Regions from separate parts of the Priestia sp. FSL P4-0332 genome, predicted to be linked through region 3. Evidence: riboswitches for the same ligand, from Rfam matches in the RefSeq annotation. Region 3 holds a riboswitch; each other region holds the start of a gene.

Region 1 (7,188 bases), 4.3 Mb from region 3:
TTTTGCTTTCTCTTTAATGACTTTTGCCATATTGTGATTAATAAAATCCGTAATAACTAATACAACCCCAATATGTTCGGGTATTTCTCGCTTCACCATATTGCTTTTACGGCCATCTAAATGAATTACTTCATTAAATCCTTCTCCCGCTAAACGATCTGTAATATGCTTTAACCTGTCTCCTCCTACAACCATAACTGATGACATGTTTGTTCCCTCCCAATTAATTATTCATTTAATGATTTGACAACAACTTGTATTCTTTACTATATACACAGTTTAATTGAGAATGATTCTCTTTGTCAATGTTTAATTGATAAAAATTCTCAATTAAAATGAAAGTCTACCACCTTTCTTATAAGTTAGTTGAATTTTGACCATACTATAGCTATCACATACAAAGGAGGGTTAACGTTGGAACAAAACATTCTTTGTGAAGTAAATAACTGTCACTTTTGGAAAAATGGAAATCACTGCAGCGCAGAAGAAATTTACGTGGTAAGTCATAGCGGAAAACATGCAGCAAGCAGTTATGAAACAGACTGTAAAACGTTCAAGCCAACTGAAGCGTAACCCGCAAAAGGACAGCCTCTGGGTTGTCTTTTTTCTCTCTTCAAGATCATAAAAAAGGAGACTAATATGAAAACTGAACAACTGATTCATTTTTTTAAAGAAGAAGCAATAAAAGCAAATGAACAAACCTTTCCAATCTATGTACAATCGTTTACTCATTTATGGACATATAAATGGGGAACACTTGAAAACATTCCAGAAGAAATTGATGACTTAATTACCACACGTGCATTAGAACTTGGACTTATTCACTTAAAAAAAGCTGACTAATCAATAAGGAAATTAGTCAGCTTTTGTATTTATAGATCATCAAATCCATTCGCATCTGATGCTTTTGTATATTGTCTTGATTTCTGTTCAAAGAAATCCGTTTTCCCTAAATCTACCTCTTGATAAGCAATAATCCAACGAAGAGGATTTTCAATCGGTGCTTCTGGGAAAGCAGCTCGACCGAAGCCTAACTGATTACAGCGTTTATTAGCCATGTATTCAATATACTGCTGCAGTTCTTTCATCGTGATGCCGTCGAATTTTTCTCCGATAACAGATTCCGCCCATTCAATTTCAAGACGAGCTGCCTCTTGGAACGTTTCAACTACAAACGTTTCTAGCTCCTCCGTACGATAAGCTGGATTTTCATTTAGTACTTCCTTGAAAATCTTTTCAAATAACCCAACGTGAAGCTGTTCATCACGATTGATATAGTTAATCATCGTAGATGTCGCCACCATCTTTTGATTTCTCGCAAGATTATAGAAGAAAGCAAATCCGCTATAGAAGAAAAGGCCTTCTAAAATAACATCATATACCATAGACTTCAAAAAGTTTTCAACCGTTGCTTCTTCGCTAAATGCTTTATATCCGTTTGTAATAAAGTCATTTCGAGCGCGAAGCTTTTCGTCTGTGCGCCAGTATTCAAATACTTCATCTTGTTTTCCTTTTGGTACAAGACTTGATAAAACATATGAATACGAATGATTATGAACCACTTCTTGCTGCGCTAAAATAATCATTAGAGCATTAATCGAAGAATCGGTTACATAGTCAGCTACTTTGCTAGCATAATCTGATTGAATACTGTCCAGTAGCGCCAGCAAGCCAATAATTTTTAAAAAGCTCTCTTGTTCGTCAGCCGTTAACTGAGGGAACTGCTTAATATCTTGACCCATATTAATTTCAAACGGCGTCCAGAAGTTAGCTAGCATACGTTTGTATTTAGGGAACGCCCATGAAAATCGGACGTCATCCCAGTTTAGAATATTTGAGCTCTTGCCGTTAATGATTCCTGTCGAACGGTTCGGAGCTGTTTCGTTCATTAATTCTCGTTTTAACATGCTTGTCATCAATTATTCACTCCTTTTAACTATGACAGCTTTCACATTCTTCAATGACTTCACTTGATGTTGAACGTACGTAGTAGGTCGTTTTTAACTTTTCTTTCCATGCCGTCATATGAAGATCCAGCAGCTCTTTTGCTCGGATATCATTTTGCACATATAAGTTGAATGAAATGGATTGATCAATATGGCGCTGTCGCTTGGCGTTTTGCTTAATGCTCCAGTGCTGATCAATTAAATAAACGGACTTATAATACCAGTTTGTTGCTGGTGATAAATCTGGTGCCGTCACCGGGATTTTATAGTTTTTCTTTTCCTCTGAATAAAACTTACGGAAAATCGGATCAATACTTGCAGTAGAACCCGCGATAATAGATGTTGATGAATTAGGTGCTACAGCCATTAAGTAGCCATTTCTTATCCCATTGCTTTGAACTTCGTTACGCAGTTCACTCCACGCTTCGCTTGTGTATTTACGTGTTTCAAAATAAGCGCCTGACTCAAAATCTGAGCCTTTAAATAATGGATATGCACCTTTTTCTTTAGCTAAGTTCATGCTTGCCTGTACGGTTAAGTAAGCAATTTGCTCATATAATTCATCGCAATATGCTACCGCTTCATCTGTTTCCCATGCTATTTTCTTTAAGGCAAGCAAATGGTTCCAACCAAATGTGCCAAGCCCTACTGCGCGGTACTTTTGGTTTGTTAGTTTTGCTTGAAGTACCGGCAAATCATTTAACTCAATAACGTTATCAAGCATGCGTACTTGAATTGGAATTAAACGTTCAAGCACATCTTCAGTTACGGCTCTCGCTAAGTTGATAGAAGAAAGATTACATACAACAAAATCGCCCGGATTCTTTGTAATAATAATTTTTCCGTCTTCCGTAATTTCCTCTGTTACGACCGTTGTGCTTTGGTTTTGCGTAATTTCTGTACATAAGTTGCTGCAGTAGATCATGCCCTCGTGGCGGTTTTGATTAGCTCGGTTAACCGTATCACGATAGAACATATAAGGCGTTCCGGTTTCAAGCTGCGAAAGCATAATGCGCTTGAAGATTTCAATAGCAGGTACTGTTTCTCTTGAAAGCTGTTCATTATTTACACACTCAGCGTAACGAGTGCGGAACGAACCGCTGCCTTCTTCTTCATCATAAAAATCTTCTAACGAGTAGCCCATCAGCGTACGAACTTCGTGAGGATCGAATAAGTGCCAGTCTTCACGTGCCTCTACTTTTTCCATAAACAAATCTGGCAAACATACGCCAGTGAATAAATCATGCGTGCGCTGACGTTCGTCACCATTGTTCAAACGCGCGTCTAAGAATGAAAAGATGTCTTTGTGCCATACGTCTAAATATACGGCAATAGCTCCTTGTCGTTGACCTAGCTGATCGACACTTACAGCCGTATTATTTAGCTGTTTCATCCATGGAATTGTTCCTGATGATACGCCTTTAAAACCTTTTATATCACTTCCTCGGCTTCTAATATGACCGAGGTAGACACCAATTCCGCCTCCATTTTTACTAAGCGTGGCCAAATCTGTATTGCTATCATAAATACCGCGTAAGCTGTCATCAATCGTATCAATAAAGCAGCTAGATAGCTGTCCGTAGCTCTTTCCTGCGTTTGAAAGTGTTGGTGTGGCAACCGTCATATATAGACTAGAAAGCGCCCAGTACGCTTCTTTTACTAATGCTGTTCGATTTTCTTTCTTTTCTTGAGACATCAGCGTCATAGCAATGATAAGAAAACGTTCTTGCGGTAATTCGTATACGCGCTTATCATGTGATGTCGCTAAATAGCGATCTGCTAATGTCAACAATCCAATGTATGTAAATAAACGATCGCGTTCAGGAATAATGACTGAAGCAATTTCATTAATTTCTTCTTCTGTATATGTTTTTAATAGCTGCTTATTATAAATGCCAATTTTTGTTAGTTCTTGAATAAGCTGATAAAACGAACCGTACTTCTCTTTTTTATCGTAACCTCGGTTGTCCGCTGCTTTTCGATATAGTTCGTTTAAGTAGACGTCTGCCGCTACGTACGTCCAATCGGGTTCTTCCATTGAAATACGCTCTAAGGCTGCCAAAATTAGTACGTTTGCAACCTTTTCGTCCGTCATATTTTCCTTTACTGTAACAGTTTGAATAACCTTTTCCTCATACAAAGAAAAATCAAGCTGCGTAAATTCTTTTTTTAAACGTTCAATATATGCAGTTAATTCATGTAGAATTGTAGGCTTTAATGTATTCACCATAAATATGGCTCCTCTCTTCACTTCAAAATAAAAAATCGCTCACCGTACCTCGGTGAGCGAATAGAACGAAGATAGAAGAAGACACTAAGTCTTTTCTCAATCCTCGCTCTACCCTCTCACCTCCCGAAGAAGATAAAACGACATAAAAAAGGCAGGTCTCCTGACTTATGCTTCTTTTTACTTTAAGGCCTTCCCATGATGTTTACTCACAGTGGATCTCCTTATTTCATCAGCATTCACAGTTGCGGGGACAGCTTTGGATTTTCACCAAATTCCCTTTTAAGTCTTTTTATCAGACACCTTTTTCACTGGAAAACACAAAATATAGTATTTTATTATGGATTTCAAAACAACATATTGTGTTATGTTATAAACACATTATATAGGACAACTTAGAAAACTATCAACCTATTTTCAAAAATAATTTTGTTTTTTACGATAAAACTCTTCGACCTTTTTCATCAAACTATTCCATCATAACATGTTTTGACACGCTTGATGGAACAATGTGCTCTTTTTAAAAAATTTGTCCTATTTTTCTACTAAACATTGACAACCTCAATAAAAAAAACCGTTTTTCATAAAAAAACGGTTTTTAATTATTTGTATTCTTTTTCAAATGCTGTGATTGTTTTGATAAACTTTTTATCAATATCGTATCCTATCCCCGGTTTTCCCTTCACCTTTATTACTCCGGCTTCTACCTCTACTTCGGGCTTAATAATATCTTTTTCCCAATAGCGAGACGACGCAGAAATATCACCTGGTATCGTGAAAGAAGGCAGTGTGGCAAGGGCGATATTATGAGCTCGTGAAATCCCTGCTTCTAACATTCCTCCAACCCAAAGTCTTACACCATGCTGGGCGCATAAATCATGAATTTGCTTTGCTACGGACATTCCGCCAACTCGACCGATTTTCACATTGATAATCTTACAGCTTTCTTGTTCAATTGCATGACGTGCATCTTCATAGCTCACAATACTTTCATCTAAGCAAATCGGCGTCTTCATTTGCTTTTGTAACAATCGATGATCAAGGATATCATCAGAACTTAACGGCTGTTCGATCATCATTAAATTCAATTCATCTAGTTTCTTCAATGAATCACTATCGCTTAACGTATAGGCTGAATTGGCATCAGCCATAAGAGGAATGCTTGGAAATTCATCTCGAATTTGTTTCAGTAGCTCATAGTCAGCACCCGGCTTAATTTTCACTTTAAAGCGCTTATAGCCATCTTTCATGTAAGTCTTTATTTGTTCTTTCATTACGGAAATGTCATTTAAGCCAACTACCACTCCAGCTTCTACAGCAGGCCTTACTCCGCCAATTACTTCAGATAACGGCTTATTTTGCCGCTTTGCATACAAATCCCATACAGCACAGTCCAAAGCTGCTTTAGCCATGTTATTTCGCTTTAGAGGTTTGAATAGCTTTTGAACATCCTCTGGTTTTTGAAGCTGCTGATGAAGAAGCGAAGGAATTAAAAAATCGTCTAACATATGAAAACACGTCTGAATCGTTTCTTCCGTATACCAAGGAGATGAAAAAGCAACGACCTCTCCCCACCCTGTAAAACCTTTTTCATCTTCTACTTCCAGCAAAATCAATTCTCGATCCTGCACCGTACCATAGCTTGTTGAAAAAGGAGAAAGAAGCTTCATGTCAATTTTATAAAGATGTACTTTTTTTATAATCATCGATTAACTACCTTTCTGTATGAACGATGATAGCTTCCGGCGTATGATTTTATTAGAAGCCGTTCGCGGCAGCTCCTCTACTCGAACGAAATACTTTGGAAGTTTGTACTTCGCTAAAAATTGTTGCATGTGTAAAGATAATTCTTCATCTGAAACGTCTTCTTTTGTAACGATGCATGCTGCCGGAACTTGTCCCCATTTTTCATCGGCTACTCCCGTTACACCAGCCTCTTTAACAGCAGGGTGCTTCAATAAAATATTTTCAATTTCAGCTGGATATACATTTTCTCCACCTGAAATAATGAGGTCCGAACGTCTGTCTAATACATATAGGAAGCCTTCTTCATCCACTTTCCCGATATCTCCTGTATAGAACCAGCCTTGTTGAAGGGCTTTTTCAGTAGCTTCAGGTTTATTTAAATATCCTTTTGTAACATTTGGACCTTTAACAATGATTTCTCCTGCTTCGCTTGTTTCATTTCCTTTTTCATCTACAATTTTCATTGCACATGGAAATAATGGTTTACCTGCTGATCCCAGTTTTCGCAAACTGTCTTCAGGTGAAAGGGTAACGAACTGTGAAGATGTTTCTGTCATTCCATACGTTTGATAAACAGGAATTTCTTTATTCACACAAGCCTCTAAAATAGTAAGCGGTGCAGGTCCTCCTCCTAAAAGCATGCAGCGAAACGTATGCGGATATTTCCGTTCCCCTAACTCATCAAGCATATTGGATAGCATGGAAGTGACAACCGAAATAATCGTTACCCCTTTGTTTTCAATCGCTTCATTTACTGCTCTTGCTTCAAACCGTTCTTCTAAAATGATTTTCATTCCGTAAAAGACGCTCCGCATTAAAATAGATAAGCCGCTAATATGAAACAAAGGAACCGCTATAAGCCAGCAGTCTTTTTCATTTAATCCTAAATTAAGCGCTGAGCCAACGGAACTCCACCAGTGATTTCCATATGTCTGCAGCACTCCTTTTGGATGACCTGTTGTTCCAGACGTATACATAATGGTGAATGTCTCCTCGAGATTCCACGTTTTTTGAAAACCTGTTTCTGCTTCTGGAGAACTTTTTAAAGCAGGTAAAGTAAGCTGAGTAATGGAACTTTGGAATTCTCTCATTAAAAATGTTTCATCCGCAATAAGCAACGACACGTTTGCATCTGTTAGCTGATAATTAATTTCTTCGTTTGTCAAACGCGTGTTGACGAGCAGCAACCGGGCGCCAATATAAGAAACCGCATGTAAAATCTCAATAAACTCCACTCTATTTTTCATGTATAAAGCAATGGTATCGTCT
Region 2 (7,188 bases), 2.5 Mb from region 3:
TCTTTTCCGGATTTTATGCAAGGAAATGAATTCTTTAAGCAAGCCCAAGACATGATGAAAGAACAGCAGGATATGGGAACTGAAGGTCATGGACAAAAGCCAAGAAGATTTGATTCAAACGTCATCAATACATTAGATGAATGCATTGTACAGCTAAAAATCCCTAACCGTGATATTGTATCAAGCATTAAAGTCTATCATACGCCATATGTGTGTACGATTGAAGGAATAGATGGAGAAGAATCCTTCAAAGAAGAAATTCAGCTTCCTTGTTCGGTTCGTAAAAAAGGCACGCGCGCCATATATCGTTCCGGAGTGTTGGAAATCCGGATGCCTAAACATGTTAATATTCCTATGTCTCAAATAGACGTCCACGATTTAGATTAAAGTGGACGTTTTTTTCTATTTTCATGCATACATATAAAATAGAAAGCTGCAAAAGGCCTTGTTTTATTTTTCTTAAGAAGGTGACAAATATGAATCATGGAAAATTTAAAAAGTGGGCAGAAACGTTACAAGAAGAAAACCATACGAAATTTTGGGAAAAGATTTTTGATGATGATCATGAAGAACAGAATGATACGGAAGCAGATGCTTCTCCTCAAATTGTAAATGAGTATCGAGATTATCCTTTAATTGATGTATATGAATGGGCAAATCAGCTGTTAGTTGTAATTGAAATACCCGGTGCTAAACGAACAGATGTCGAATTGACCATGCACGAAAATACTTTACACATATCCGGTTCATCTCTTTTAACCGTGAAGGATGCAAATGTTCTTCACAAAGAAAGACGTGAAGGAACGTTTCAACGATCAATCATCCTTCCGCCTGCTGTAGGGGAAGCGCCGTGTCACGCATCATTTAAAGATGGTCTTTTGCATGTGAAATTTGATTTGTAATTTATTGTGCAGAACTATACGTAGCATGAAAGGCAGGGAATTTCATGTTTTCTAAGTGGTTTAAACAATCGCCTAAAATTGAAACAGTCCGTAAAATAAATCCGTCTTCCCTTCCAACTCAAAAAAAAGCAGGTCCCATAGACCAACGTTCTAATCAAAAGCGGAAAGAATTACCCGAAAAGATGAAAGCTAAAAAACAGTCTAATCTAAAAAAACCCCCTCAACAGCCAAAGAAGTTGCCTAGCCAAATGGAGCCTAAGACCTCTGCTGAAGCTGAATTCACAAAACCTGCTCTTTCGTCAGATTCAGCGCTGAACCTGCAGGGAATTATTGATCAAGTGACGCGTTTAACCGACGCGATCCCTAAAATAGAAGAGCTTCATCAGCAATTAAATGAATCAGCTCACCTTATTCAATCACTGTCTCAACTGCACGAGCAAACAGCTCATTTACTCTCGGCTATGCAGTCAGCTCCTAATTTCGAAGCTATTCAAAATCAGCTCTCTGCGTTAAAGGAAGAATCGTCCAATACAGCCTTATATGAGATGGTGAAAACTCTTGACAAAAAGATTGATGAAATAACTCAGCCAAAGCAGTCCATTGTTGTTGAAAAAATCATGGTCGAAAAAGTATTGTTAGACAAAATTGATCTTAGTAATAATTTCGGCCAGCTAGGCATTAAAGATTTGACCGGTCACTTAAACATCGGCACCACTTACAGCGCTGACTCTGATCAAGTAGATGAAGAAGTCAAAGACTTGTTTTCTGTTAAGCTAAAAGAAAAAAAGATTGATGAACATACAACTGAGACAACGATGAGTTCAGGAGTTGAAACAGAAAAGTCTGATGATCACTCCGAAGAATAAAAAATGACCGCTACTGCTTATTTAAAGCAACTGTCGGTCATTTTTGTTTCCATAAATAGTTGTAATTCTTTTTGGAGGCGTTCCATCAAGAACTCTGAAATTTCTTCTTGATTTTCTTCTTTATGATGAGATGATGCTACAACAATACGTCCTGTTTTTCCTAAGAAAGCTCGGTACTCAATTACCTTCATCGCAGCATGAAGTAAGTTCCCGTCCGAAAGCGGCGCATTTGTTAGTAGAACAATATTTACTTCGTTTTCTTTTTGTCCATGTGTCAGCACAGCCAGCCACGAGTAACCTTTATCGTCTTTTAAGCGAACTTCATGACTATATAAAGACGCAGATTTCCACGCCGCGTTAGCACTGCTTTGCTGTTGAACAATTTCTTGACACCAGTCTAGACCTGTTTCATTTGAACCCAGTGAAAGAGTTCTCAAAGGACGAACAAAGGATAAACATAGGTTGTCCGGTTCCTTTTGTAACTGATACAACTCATGGAAGTCCGTCTCTGGATATTGATACGGCGGCACAAAAGCAATTTGTCGCTTGTTCACAGCGGGATGGTGAAATACATGCAAATCAACCCCATATACTCTTTTTAACGTAGCTGCATCCTTAAAAATGGCATCCATCCCAGTTTCTTCTACTCTTCCATCTTTCAGCAACACGGCATTATCTGCAAACAGCGAGGCGATGTTGAGATCATGCAAAATGGCCAGGACCGTTAAGCTCATTTCCTGCTGTAAAGTTTTTAACAGCTGAAGCAGTTCCATTGTATGTTTTACATCTAAGTGATTCGTTGGTTCATCAAGAAGTAAGTAGTCAGGTTCTTGCGCTAGTGCTTTAGCCAGTAAAACCCGCTGTTTTTCTCCACCGCTTAGCGATTGAAAAGTATGATTTCTATAGTGCCAGACGTTTGTTAATTTCATCACGCTTTCCACCACTTCTTCATCCTGTGCTGATACAGTGCTAAACAATCCTTTTGCCTGATAAGGGTAACGTCCAAGTGAAACAATTTCTTGAACCGTAAATTCTAGCCCAATTTGATTTTCTTGCGTCATGACTGCAACTTTTTGCGCCAGTTGTTTTGGTGAATAAGCCTTCACTGACTTTCCTTCCACCTTCACTTCTCCTGATTGAATGGTTAATACATTCATAATTAAGCGAATAAGCGTTGTTTTCCCGCTTCCATTTGGTCCTAGTAAAGCGACAAAAGAACCTTTGTCTACGGTGAACGTGATGTCACGAACGGTTGGCTGCTGCTTATCGTATCCTCCTGTCACATTATATAGTTCAATCATGATATTCCTCTCTTCCGCATACGTTCTTTTACAAGGAGCAGGGTAAAAATTGGCGAACCAATTAAGGCGGTTACGACTCCAATCGGCAATTCACGAGGTTCTAATATCGTTCGTGCCAATAAATCTGCTAAAACCAAATAACTTCCTCCAATTAAAATAGAAAGCGGCAGTACATGCTTATGATTAGCTCCCGCTACGAGACGCACTACGTGGGGGATAACTAAGCCAACAAATCCAATTGCCCCAGATACTGATACCGCAGCCCCTGTTAATACGGATGCCCCTATTAAAATCATTCTTTTTTTCTTCTTTACGTCTATTCCCATAAACTGAGCGGATTGATCGCCAAATGCTAAGCCGTTCAGCTCTTTTACATGTAACAACAGCATAATTGTACCGATCAAAAAGAACGGCCCTAAAATTTGAATATGAGACCATCCTCTCATTGATACGCTTCCCATTAGCCAGTATAAAACCTGCCTTACATCTTCTTCGGGAGAAAGAGCCACAATTAATGAAATAAGTGCGCTCATAAAGGATGATAAAATAATCCCCGCTAAGATGATGGTTTCATTGGCCAAATTGCCGCTTGCGAGTTTCGTAATACCAAAAACTAAAAGAAGAGTAATAAAACCAGATACAATGCCGACTACAGGCAGCGTGAAGATAGACAAACCAAAAATACTCCAATGAAAATAAATTGCCATGACAGAGCCAAGGGTTGCACCTGAGGAAACCCCGATCGTATAAGGATCGGCAAGAGAGTTTCTTAATAGCCCTTGAAAGGCAGCCCCTGCTATTGAAAGCGAAGCTCCTACTAAAAATGCCACCAGTACTCTTGGAAAACGAATTTGCCAAATGATTAAATCCATGTTTTCCGGACCGTGATATAAGGATAGCCCGGTAAGGTGGCCAATAATAATTTTGATTGTATCTCCTACGGTTAACGAAACTGTACCAATAAATACGCCCATAATTACCGAAGTACATACAATAAATAAACTGACTATGTATAAAATAGATGCTTTGTTAAAAAAAATACGTTTAAAAATCAATACGTTCAGCTCCTCTAGGAAACGAGGCGTGATGTTTTACATTACATTAACCATTCATTTTCCTGTCCATAAACCATGCTTCCACCATGCATTAAGTTGGAAACAATCATCTTTTATTTGTTACGAGTGCTAGACTGTTGAACTAGGCAACGTAGAATAGCGTACTAAAGTTCTCGGTAAAAAAACAAGCGAAAGCCCCTACAAGCTATACTTTTTGTGTTTGCTCCGGGCTTTTATAGTTGTCTATTAAATGATACAGCTTTTCCATATCTACGGCTTCTCTCACATATGCTGCTGCTTTTGAAAAAGACTCCTCTTTTTGCAGGCGACTGTTGAATGTGTCCGTAATAGGCGGCAATTTTTTATGTTTACGAATTTGATTAAGCAAAGCTCTGCGCAAAGCATCGTTATGAAACACATCATGAACATACGTGCCAATGACGTTGTCTTTAACCGTTCCTTCTTTTTCATGCTCTACCACTGCAAAAGCTTCCGTGGTGCTCTTAGAAAACGTCTTTCCCATATGAATTTCGTAGCCTTCAATCGAAACTCTTTCACTTTCTAGCTGGACATACCCAGAAACTCTTTCTGTTTTTTTGCTGTTTGTCATAACGGTTTCCACCGGAAGCAAGCCCAGCCCTTTAATGGATTCAATCCGAGATTCTACTGCATCAGGGTCTGTAATTGTCTCCCCTAGCATTTGATATCCTCCGCAGATGCCAATGACGTGAACGTTCGTTGTGTTCAAAACTTGATTAATGGCTAGAGCCAGGCCGCTTTCTTGTAAAAACTGAGCATCTTCAATCGTATTTTTGCTTCCTGGTAAAACAATTAAATCAGGCGTACCTAATTGCGACGGCTTGGTTACAAGCCTCACGTGACAGTCTTCTTCTAAACTTAAAGGATCGATGTCTGTAAAATTTGAGATGCGCGGGTACGAGATAACCGCAATATCAATTTCTTTTAACGGATTCACAAGCGTTGAGTAATTTCTAAGTGATAACGAATCTTCCGCATCAATTTCCACGTTGTTCATATAAGGAATAACTCCTAGAACCGGAACACCCGTGTATTCTTCAAACCACTTCAAACCTGGTTTTAAAAGTTCTAAATCTCCTCGGAATTTATTAATTAACACCCCGATAACTCTAGACTTGTGTTCATCTGGAAGCAATTGAAGAGTACCCACTAGGCTCGCAAAAACTCCTCCTTTATCAATATCTCCTACTAACACAACAGGCGCTTGGGCTATTTTTGCAACGCGCATATTTACGAGTTCCCGATCGTTCAAATTGACTTCAGCAGGACTTCCAGCGCCTTCAATCACAATTCGATCATAATGACTGGCAAGCTCTTTATAAGCTTCCGTGATAACGTTTAAACCTTCATTAAAAAATTCTTGCCGATACTGAAAAGCAAACATATTACGTAGCGGTTTTCCGTGAACGACAATTTGAGATTCATGATCACGAGTTGGTTTAATTAAAATAGGGTTCATATTGGTTGTTGCTTCTACTCCAGCCGCTTCTGCTTGAATTCCTTGCGCTCTGCCAATTTCTTTTCCATCCATTGTAATGTATGAATTAAGCGCCATATTTTGCGATTTAAACGGTGCAGTTTGATAGCCGTCTTCTTTAAAAATACGGCAAAATGCTGTAGCAATCATGCTTTTTCCAGCGTCTGAGTGCGTTCCTTGAATCATAAGCGGTTTTCCTTTTTTCACTTTTTCCACTCCCTACCACATAAAAAAACCTTAACTGTAAAAGTCAAGGTTTGGTCATGCGCTCATTAACACATTGTCTTGACTTATTTCTCCCACCGAAAAATAAGGGGTTTTTAAAAGCAGGTCTCCTGGCTTATGCTTCATTTTACTTCTGCACCCTTCCTAGTTTGACTAGTGGGTCTTTGCAGGTTCATCCACATTTACAGTAGCGGGGGCTGCACCGGATTTACACCGATTTCCCTATTATCCTCCTTAGAGGCACTTTTAAAATCATTTATTCTTTATTGTAACGAATTTTATAACTATTCACAATAACGATTTTCTTCTATTATTATATATTACTGTGCTTATACTTATTTGGGTCTCGTATGCTATAATAACAATTATTTTCCAAACATCTTATGAAATAGCTAGGAAGGTGCTCACAGTTGAAGAAAAAAATGATTTATACCTTTATTGGTTCGCTTGTTCTTTATATAGTAATTATATCTTTTTGTATGTATCAAACTGCTCACAAGTCTGTTCCACATAACGCAGATTATGTCCTCGTTTTAGGTTCTAAAGTAGATGGTGATCAAATGTCTCCTAGTTTAAAAGAACGAGTAAAGACGGCCTTATCTTATTTACAAGCACATCAACAAACAAAAGTTATCGTAACGGGCGGAAAAGGATCCGATGAAGAAATTTCTGAAGCAGAGGCAGCCTATCGTTTTCTGCGGAAAGAAGGAATTAAAAAGAATCGAATTATAAAAGAAGATCAGTCAACTTCTACTTTTGAGAATTTTACTTTTACTAAACAGAAAGTTGATATTCAACACAAAAAAGTCGTGCTTGTTAGCAGTGATTTTCATTTGTTTCGCGCTTCTATTATTGCCAAGCGCCAAGGTTTTGATGTTTATCCTTTAGGCGCAAAGACACCAAATTCAATTAAACTTCAAGCCTACTTTCGTGAGTATGCTGCTATATTAAAAACATGGCTGTTTGATAAATAAATAGAGTACACGCCTATACAAACGAAAAACACGGCATGAATTCATGCCGTGTTTTTTATTAATCATCTGTATCGATAACTGCTTTTGGTAAACCTGTGTATTTCGCCCAGTAGAAAATACCAAGTGAAACAAGAGCAATTAAAATTAAGTCAAGCGGGTTGCTTAGCACACCTTGTCCTCCACCAAATGAACCTAGATAAGAGATAACAAGCATAATAATATAATAAGCAACTAGCCACCAAGCAGATTTAAGCTGCTGTGCAAATTTTACGACGTCAGTTGGTACATATTTCTTAAACGCTACGTAGATAACAACCATTAGAAGCTGTGATCCTAGCAGCCAAGAAAT
Region 3 (7,188 bases):
ATTATGTCCATGAAGGAAATAAGGACTATTATAAACACCTAGAAGACAGTGAAACTCCACTGGTTATCGATACGAAAAAAGGAAAAAAAGATGTTCGATTATGCGTATACAGTTATGATGATCATGTCGATGTCGTAAAACAGTATAAAAAGAAAATTATTGCTTACAGCCTGCTGTCTGATCACCTTCAAAAGCAGTCCATAACAGCTGACCTAGCTTAAACCAGTCGCCTATAAGGCGGCTTTTTTAGTTTTAGGTTGAAGCTATCTTATTTAAAAATTCCAAACTTTAACATTAATTCTAATGCTATAATATAAATTAATTGGTTGAAGTAGATTTCGGCGAGCATCAAAAGTTTCTTTTCAAGTGGGCCTTTTGGACAACTATTGTCATGACAATTACAGCCATTTTAACAAATGCTATTTCCCTTTAGAGTCCTACCATAAAAAAGGAAGCCGACTACCATAAGGCAATCGGCTCACACATGTAGGATATTGATTTAACACTAACAAAGTACAACACAACACTAGTAATTATATAATATATTTCATTATTTTGAAAGCGATTTCATATATATTTTCAAAAATATTTTGTTATTTGTTTTTCATAGAAAAAAACCACGTTTCAGCCAATTCGAAACGTGGTTCTTTTCTGTAAGGACTTGCCCTACAGGCTATAAATGTAAGTACGTTCATTATAGCATGAGCTCTTATCTAGATTCCATGGTAATTACTGTATAATATCGTTACATTACGACCGGTTGTATTTTTCTGTCCATATGCAGCGTATTCCATGGCTCATCCTGTTCAGCAAGCCTTCCGATAAAACCTTGTGAAATCCAGAATGGGATAGCCCCCGGTAAAAAAGGATGAGTATGCAGATACAACGTGTCATAAAAATGATTTTGAGCAAATTGTTCCACTTCCTTTAACAGCTGCTGTCCAATGCCTAGACGCCGGTATGCTGGATCGACATAGCATTTTACAATCTCGGCTGCAGTTTTATGTTCATATCGCTTTTTTAATGCATGAAACCTTCCATCGTAAGCGTATAAACCAATTGTTCCAATTACTTGTTGATTTTCCGTGACAGCTGCAAAAAAAGCAGCGCCTTTCGCTTGAACATAATGTTCATTAAAATGAAGCAAATCCACAGAAAGCTGATTTTTTTCCAGCATAGGAAATAGCTCATTCCGCATATTCATGACAAACTGAATCACTTCAGCATCCTTTTCTTTTACTTCTTTAATTTGATACATTTGTACTTCTTGCACGTTTACTGTCACATCCTTTTATCTATCATTGTATCCTTTCTCTTTTTCCTATAGGAACAACAATATTGACTATGGCGTTACGTCTAAATGCTGAGTCAGCATATAATACTCGCTTGGATTTGTTGTCCAGTTTTTCACTTTTTGATTATAAGCAACAACAATGTTTGGATGTACAATCGATGACGTCAGCATTTCCCCATTAATCAAAGCGGTTGCTTGCTTGGCTAGCTGATCTCGTTTTGCGTCATCTACTGTTGAATTTAACTGTTCTATCATTTTTGTTAGCGTATCGTCATTAATCCGGCTAGCATTTAAACCACCGCCCGGCAAATAGTTCGTGCTTAAATAATAGCTGGCATCCCCTCTAGGTGCTGTGATAAGGCTGTACAATGCTAAATCCCAATCATCTTTTGCCATTACATATTCATCGCTGTCTTCAACTAGGTGAATCTTAATATTAATTCCTAACTCTTTCGCATTAGACTGTATAAGCTGAGCAATCAAAGGAAGTTCTGGCAATGAGCTGTATGTGACAAGAGAGAGGGATAATGGCTTTCCATTTTTGATTACTTTGCCATTTTTGAGTTGATAGCCTGCTTTCTCTAAATATTTTTTAGCATATGCTATTCCTTTTGTCTCACTAGCAGTATTATCAGCAAAAGGAAATTGGGGTAAAAATGGACCTCGAGCCGCTGCCGCTTGATTGTTCATTATGCTGCTGACAATTTCTTTTCGGTTCAGTAAGGTATCGATAGCTTTTCTTACAGTTTCGTCTTTTAATGCGTCATTGGTTTGATTATAAAGCAATAAATGAGTACGCACACTAGGTACTCCACTTACTTTGAAAGACGAATTCGCTTGTAAAGTGCTCAAGCTTTCTAAAGGCGGGCGATAAATAATATCGGCTGTCCCGGACTGAAGAGCCGCAACTCGCGCATTAGCATCTTCGTTAAATGCAAAGATCGCATTTTTCAATTTTACTTTCCCATTCCAATAATGTTCATATCTTTCTAACTTCACTTGATTTCCTTGATCGAAAGTCAAAACGTGAAATGGCCCTGTGCCAATGGGCTTCTTAGCTATACTAGAAACATCAACATCTATAATAGCTGTGTTTGGATGCACTAACTCAGAAGGAAATTTAGGCATTGGTTCTTTTAATGTAATTGTCAGCGCATGACCGTTCGCTTTCATTTCTTTAATATTTAAAGCGTTTTTCATCGCATAACTTTGATCTATCGTTCTTTGAAGAGAAGACTTAACGGCATTTGCATCTAGCGCTTTGCCATTTTGAAACGTAATGTTCTTTCTTATCGTAAATGTCCACGTAAGACCGTTATCTTTCGTTTCCCACTTTTCAGCAAGCCAGGGCTTTATTTTTAAATCATTGCTGATTTTAACAAGCGTCTCCCCTACTCCCGCACGAACTGCTGTATAATTATCATCCGTATGAGGATCAAGCGTTGCAGATGTAAAATTAAATAAAAACGTCACACTTTTATCCGTTTTCTTTCTTTCTTTTATACTTATGCTCTCTTCATTAGGAGCGCAAGCAGTGAGGCAAAGTACCACAAGAAATATCATAGATACGAGTTTTTTATTATTTATCATTGATTTTTCCACCTTCTATTTTAATACACAAAAAAGCACTTCTAAAAAGAAGTGCTTGTCTTCACAACAAATTCAGATAAACGTATCCCTTGTTTATCCTATTTTTGGTTCTGCCAAAACACCTCCCTATCCTCGTAGGTTATTGTGTGCTGCGATTTATGGCAGGTCTCCTGGCTTCAAGTCACTGCCTTATACCGCCTTCCCGTCTCTAAATAGACAGTGGCTTTTTTGACATAAGGCTCCTTGTTACAGTGGCGGGACCGCTCCGGATTTGCACCGGATTCCCTTTTAAGGCAATTGAAAAACAATTGCCACCATAAAAGCTGGTTATTTAATTTAGTAGCGTGCTCTTGAAACTCTAGAAGTAGAAGCTGATGGTGAAACATCTTCATCATCAAATCCAGTGGCAATAACGGTTACCATCATTTCGTCCTTTAAATCTTCATTGATCACGGACCCAAAAATCATATTTAAGTCCTGATCAGAAGCAGACGTGACAATATCTGCTGCTTCCTGTACTTCGTAAAGACTCAAGCTGCTGCCGCTCGTAATGTTCAACAGCACGCCTCTTGCTCCATCAATCGATGCATCTAGCAGCGGACTAGAAATCGCTTTTTTCGCTGCTTCAATTGCCCGGTCTGATCCGGAAGCTCGTCCGATACCCATAAGCGCAAATCCTTGATTAGACATGATGGTTTTTACATCAGCAAAGTCAAGGTTAATCAGCCCCGGAACAGCGATTAAATCTGAAATACCTTGAATACCTTGGCGAAGAACATTATCTGCTTCACGGAATGCTTCAAGCATAGGCGTCTTTTTATCGACAATTTCAAGCAAGCGGTCGTTTGGAATCACAATAAGGGTATCTACCGATTCATTCATCGCAGTAATACCGCCTACTGCTTGCTTCGTACGTTTATTTCCTTCAAACTTGAACGGGCGAGTGACTACTCCAATTGTTAAAGCATTTAGTTCACGGGCAATTTGGGCAATAACCGGAGCTGCTCCAGTACCGGTTCCTCCGCCCATGCCAGCTGTTACGAATACCATATCTGCGCCTTGCAGTACTTCTTGAATTTGTTCTCTGCTTTCTTCGGCTGCTTCTCTTCCCACTTCTGGATTAGCTCCTGCACCTAATCCTCGCGTTAAGGCCGCACCAATCTGCATTTTCACATCTGCTTTAGATAAGTTAAGCGCCTGAGCATCCGTATTAACGGCGATAAATTCTACTCCTTGTACACCGTGTTCAATCATACGGTTAACGGTGTTATTTCCTCCACCGCCGACCCCAATTACTTTAATTCGCACTAGTGGCGATACATCTGCATCAAATCCAAACATTCTAAGTTCCTCCTCAATGATCAAAATTACTTTCTCTTATTATCCGAAAAAACACGTGAAGAACCTTTTACTCCTATGTTTAACGCGTAACTGTTCTTTTGTTTTACAGATTTTATACACTTCTCTTTTAACCTTTAAATCTTTACATCTTTATGTAAATTTATTGTTGTTCTAAAATTAGTACGCCGAACTCTTTTATGGTTTTTCCACTCAAAATGGCATATAAGCTTATTGTATCATTCATTTGACAGATGTCTGTATTTAATTTTGAGTAAGATGTGACTAAGAGAATAATATTTTTATAGACAAAATGAGAAAAAGCCCTTAGAAATAAGGGCTTCTCTAGATAATAAACCGTTTTATAATTTCCCAGTTAAGAATTGAGCTTCTCCCATGCCAAAGCTCCAGTCAGCATTACCGTTTTCAACAATCGAAATCATAATGTCGTTTGGCTGAATGCCGCAGCTCTCTCCAAGCTCTTTTACAATTAATCTGTAAAGAGCTTGCTTTTGCTCTTCTGTCCGCTGTTTACTCGTTACACTTATAATAACCAAATCCTTGCTTCTCTCAAAGCCAAGACCTGTATCTTCAATAATCATTTCATGAGCAGGATGCTGATGTACAATTTGATAACGGTCGCGCTCCGGGACGCCAAAGGCTTCTAGCATCGCTCGGTGAGTAGCGTCTAGTAATGTTTTTAACTCTTTTTCATCTCTTCCTTCTATTACATCAAATCTAAGTAATGGCATACTAAGTAACCTCCAGCTTTTTGTCTAATGTATTATTGCTTCATCATATCACAACTATCATTTGTTAAAAAAAGATATGCTATTCACAATGTGCTCTCTAGTGAAAGAGACCTCAAACGCTTCAATAAAAGCTGAACCTAATAAAAAGAAATGAGCAACATAACGGCTCATTTCATTAGTACAAAAATATTTATAATAAGAGCTAAAATACATACAGATACAATGGCAATGAGTACGTTCATCACAAGGTTTTGCGAGGATGTTTTGGCTTGTTTTTTCATATCAGCCCGACTCATCTGTTGCTTTTCATGATCACTTTTAGACATCACGTAGCCTCTCCTATTCATCAAAATGTCAGCAGTGTGTAAATGATTTTTGAGAAACCTTGATCCAGTTCTTTTGTATAGACAGCAGCACATGCAGGTTATCACCAGTTATTTTAGCATGTTTTGTCAAATAAGTGGACTATGTAGCGCTTCAATTTAGTATTCACGGGCAAATATATTTAAATTCGTTGCTTTTCTCTTCTTTTCTCGCTATTGTTTGAGAAGAAGGATAATTAGATACGATAAAGGATGATACGATATTGAATAACCATACGCAGCTGCCTCAGTATATCTACACATACGCATGCAGCGAAGAGGAACTCTCACTATGTCAATTAGAGAGACGCTCTCTTTTTGAAATTGAAACTGAGAAACCTATCATAAAAAGTGCCGTTAAAATTGATCCAAGCAGAAGCCCTTTTATCAAAGAGCGATTAGATATTATGTATGAATCAGATGACCTTGCAGATATTTGTAAACAAGTAGAAGATATTGACCTTGGAGACAAAACATTTAAACTCATTTTCATGAAAATTAATGACTTGGAAAAAGATCAAAAAATAAGTTATAAAGGTCAGCGTGCTATTGAACGTGATGTGGGTTGGCATTTTGTAGCAGAAGCAGACTTGCATAACCCTGACCATTTGTTTGGCATTGTTCCATTTGAAGGACGCTGGTATTTTGGGAAATATCAAAAAAGCGAAGCGGTATGGCTGCATCATTTGAAGAAACCGCGTGAATACTCTACAGCACTCAGTACCCGCCTTGCAAGAGCTGTAGCTAACATTGCCGTTCCAAACCCTGAAGGAATCAAAGCGATTGATCCATGCTGCGGTATCGGTACAGTCCTTGTAGAAGCCCTTTCAATGGGCATTGATATTGTAGGACGCGATATCAATCCACTTGTGACCGACGGATCTCGTGAAAATATTGCACATTTCGGCTTAAGCGGTGATGTCAAAACTGGACCGATTTCAGATGTTACAACTCACTATGATGTAGCTATCATCGACATGCCTTACAATCTCTACACCCACGCGACGCCTGAAGATCAGCTTTCTATTTTAAAACACGCTCGCCGCTTTGCGGATAAAGTAGTCGTGATTACAGTAGATACGATCGACCATATGATTCATGAAGCTGGCTTTTCTATTTCAGATCGCTGCGTAGCGCGCAAAAGCGTATTTTCTAGACAAGTAGTTGTATGCGAATAAAAAAGACACCAGTCTAACAGGCTGGTGTCTTTTTATTTACCACTCTTTAGGTTCATAGTCTAATTCTTTGAATAGCTGCGTACGCTCTTTTTTCGTTAAATCTCTCCATTGCCCAACAGGTAAGTTGTTTAAATGGATATTCATAATACGCGTGCGCTGAAGGCGGTATACTTCATATCCGAGCACTTCACACATACGGCGAATTTGACGATTTAAACCCTGTGTTAAAATAATTTGAAACTCATACTTAGACAGCTGTGTCACTTCACAAGGAAGCGTTTTTGTGCCTAAAATTTTTACTCCCTCAGACATGTTTTTGATAAACTCTGGTGTAATTGGCTTATCTACTGCAACAATATATTCTTTTTCATGCTTGTTTTCTGCACGTAAAATTTCATTAATAATATCGCCGTCATTTGTAAGTAAAATTAAGCCGTCTGAATCCTTATCAAGTCGTCCAACGTGGTGAATACGCAAAGGGTGATTGACTAAATCAATGATGTTTCCCTTTACTTTTTTTTCACTCGTACTTGTAATGCCGACTGGTTTATTAAGCGCAATATATACATTATTTCGAGCAATCCGAAGCTGTTGGCCGCTTACTCGAATATCATCGCCAGGCTTAACTTGATCTCCGACTTTTGCAACCTTTCCATTAACGGTTACTCTTCCTT

What was found. A riboswitch is a leader RNA that binds a small molecule or an ion and turns the genes downstream of it on or off. The one in region 3 is predicted to bind cobalamin.
Region 1: linked by a shared signal. The riboswitch ahead of MKY06_RS24870 (ribonucleoside-diphosphate reductase subunit alpha) and the one ahead of nikA (nickel ABC transporter substrate-binding protein) in region 3 are both predicted to bind cobalamin.
Region 2: linked by a shared signal. The riboswitch ahead of MKY06_RS15030 (cobyric acid synthase) and the one ahead of nikA (nickel ABC transporter substrate-binding protein) in region 3 are both predicted to bind cobalamin.

Annotation. Positions count from the first base shown of each region.
Region 1 is NZ_JBBOUA010000001.1:4,745,448-4,752,635, forward strand. Features, by position in the region: gene MKY06_RS24850 (DUF2325 domain-containing protein) at 1-207, opposite strand, end outside; gene MKY06_RS24855 (DUF1540 domain-containing protein) at 415-573, shown strand; gene MKY06_RS24860 (hypothetical protein) at 640-843, shown strand; gene MKY06_RS24865 (ribonucleotide-diphosphate reductase subunit beta) at 873-1,916, opposite strand; gene MKY06_RS24870 (ribonucleoside-diphosphate reductase subunit alpha) at 1,933-4,176, opposite strand; cobalamin riboswitch at 4,310-4,495, opposite strand; gene menC (o-succinylbenzoate synthase) at 4,776-5,879, opposite strand; gene MKY06_RS24880 (o-succinylbenzoate--CoA ligase) at 5,883-7,188, opposite strand, start outside.
Region 2 is NZ_JBBOUA010000001.1:2,946,897-2,954,084, forward strand. Features, by position in the region: gene MKY06_RS15005 (Hsp20/alpha crystallin family protein) at 1-387, shown strand, start outside; gene MKY06_RS15010 (Hsp20/alpha crystallin family protein) at 477-902, shown strand; gene MKY06_RS15015 (hypothetical protein) at 947-1,768, shown strand; gene MKY06_RS15020 (ABC transporter ATP-binding protein) at 1,786-3,069, opposite strand; gene MKY06_RS15025 (FecCD family ABC transporter permease) at 3,066-4,124, opposite strand; gene MKY06_RS15030 (cobyric acid synthase) at 4,330-5,856, opposite strand; cobalamin riboswitch at 5,949-6,128, opposite strand; gene MKY06_RS15035 (YdcF family protein) at 6,276-6,839, shown strand; gene MKY06_RS15040 (APC family permease) at 6,898-7,188, opposite strand, start outside.
Region 3 is NZ_JBBOUA010000001.1:484,307-491,494, reverse strand. Features, by position in the region: gene MKY06_RS02615 (YfmQ family protein) at 1-221, shown strand, start outside; gene MKY06_RS02610 (GNAT family N-acetyltransferase) at 746-1,273, opposite strand; gene nikA (nickel ABC transporter substrate-binding protein) at 1,343-2,884, opposite strand; cobalamin riboswitch at 3,027-3,218, opposite strand; gene ftsZ (cell division protein FtsZ) at 3,221-4,225, opposite strand; gene MKY06_RS02595 (tautomerase family protein) at 4,585-4,974, opposite strand; gene MKY06_RS02590 (hypothetical protein) at 5,142-5,300, opposite strand; gene MKY06_RS02585 (TRM11 family SAM-dependent methyltransferase) at 5,561-6,514, shown strand; gene rluF (23S rRNA pseudouridine(2604) synthase RluF) at 6,551-7,188, opposite strand, start outside.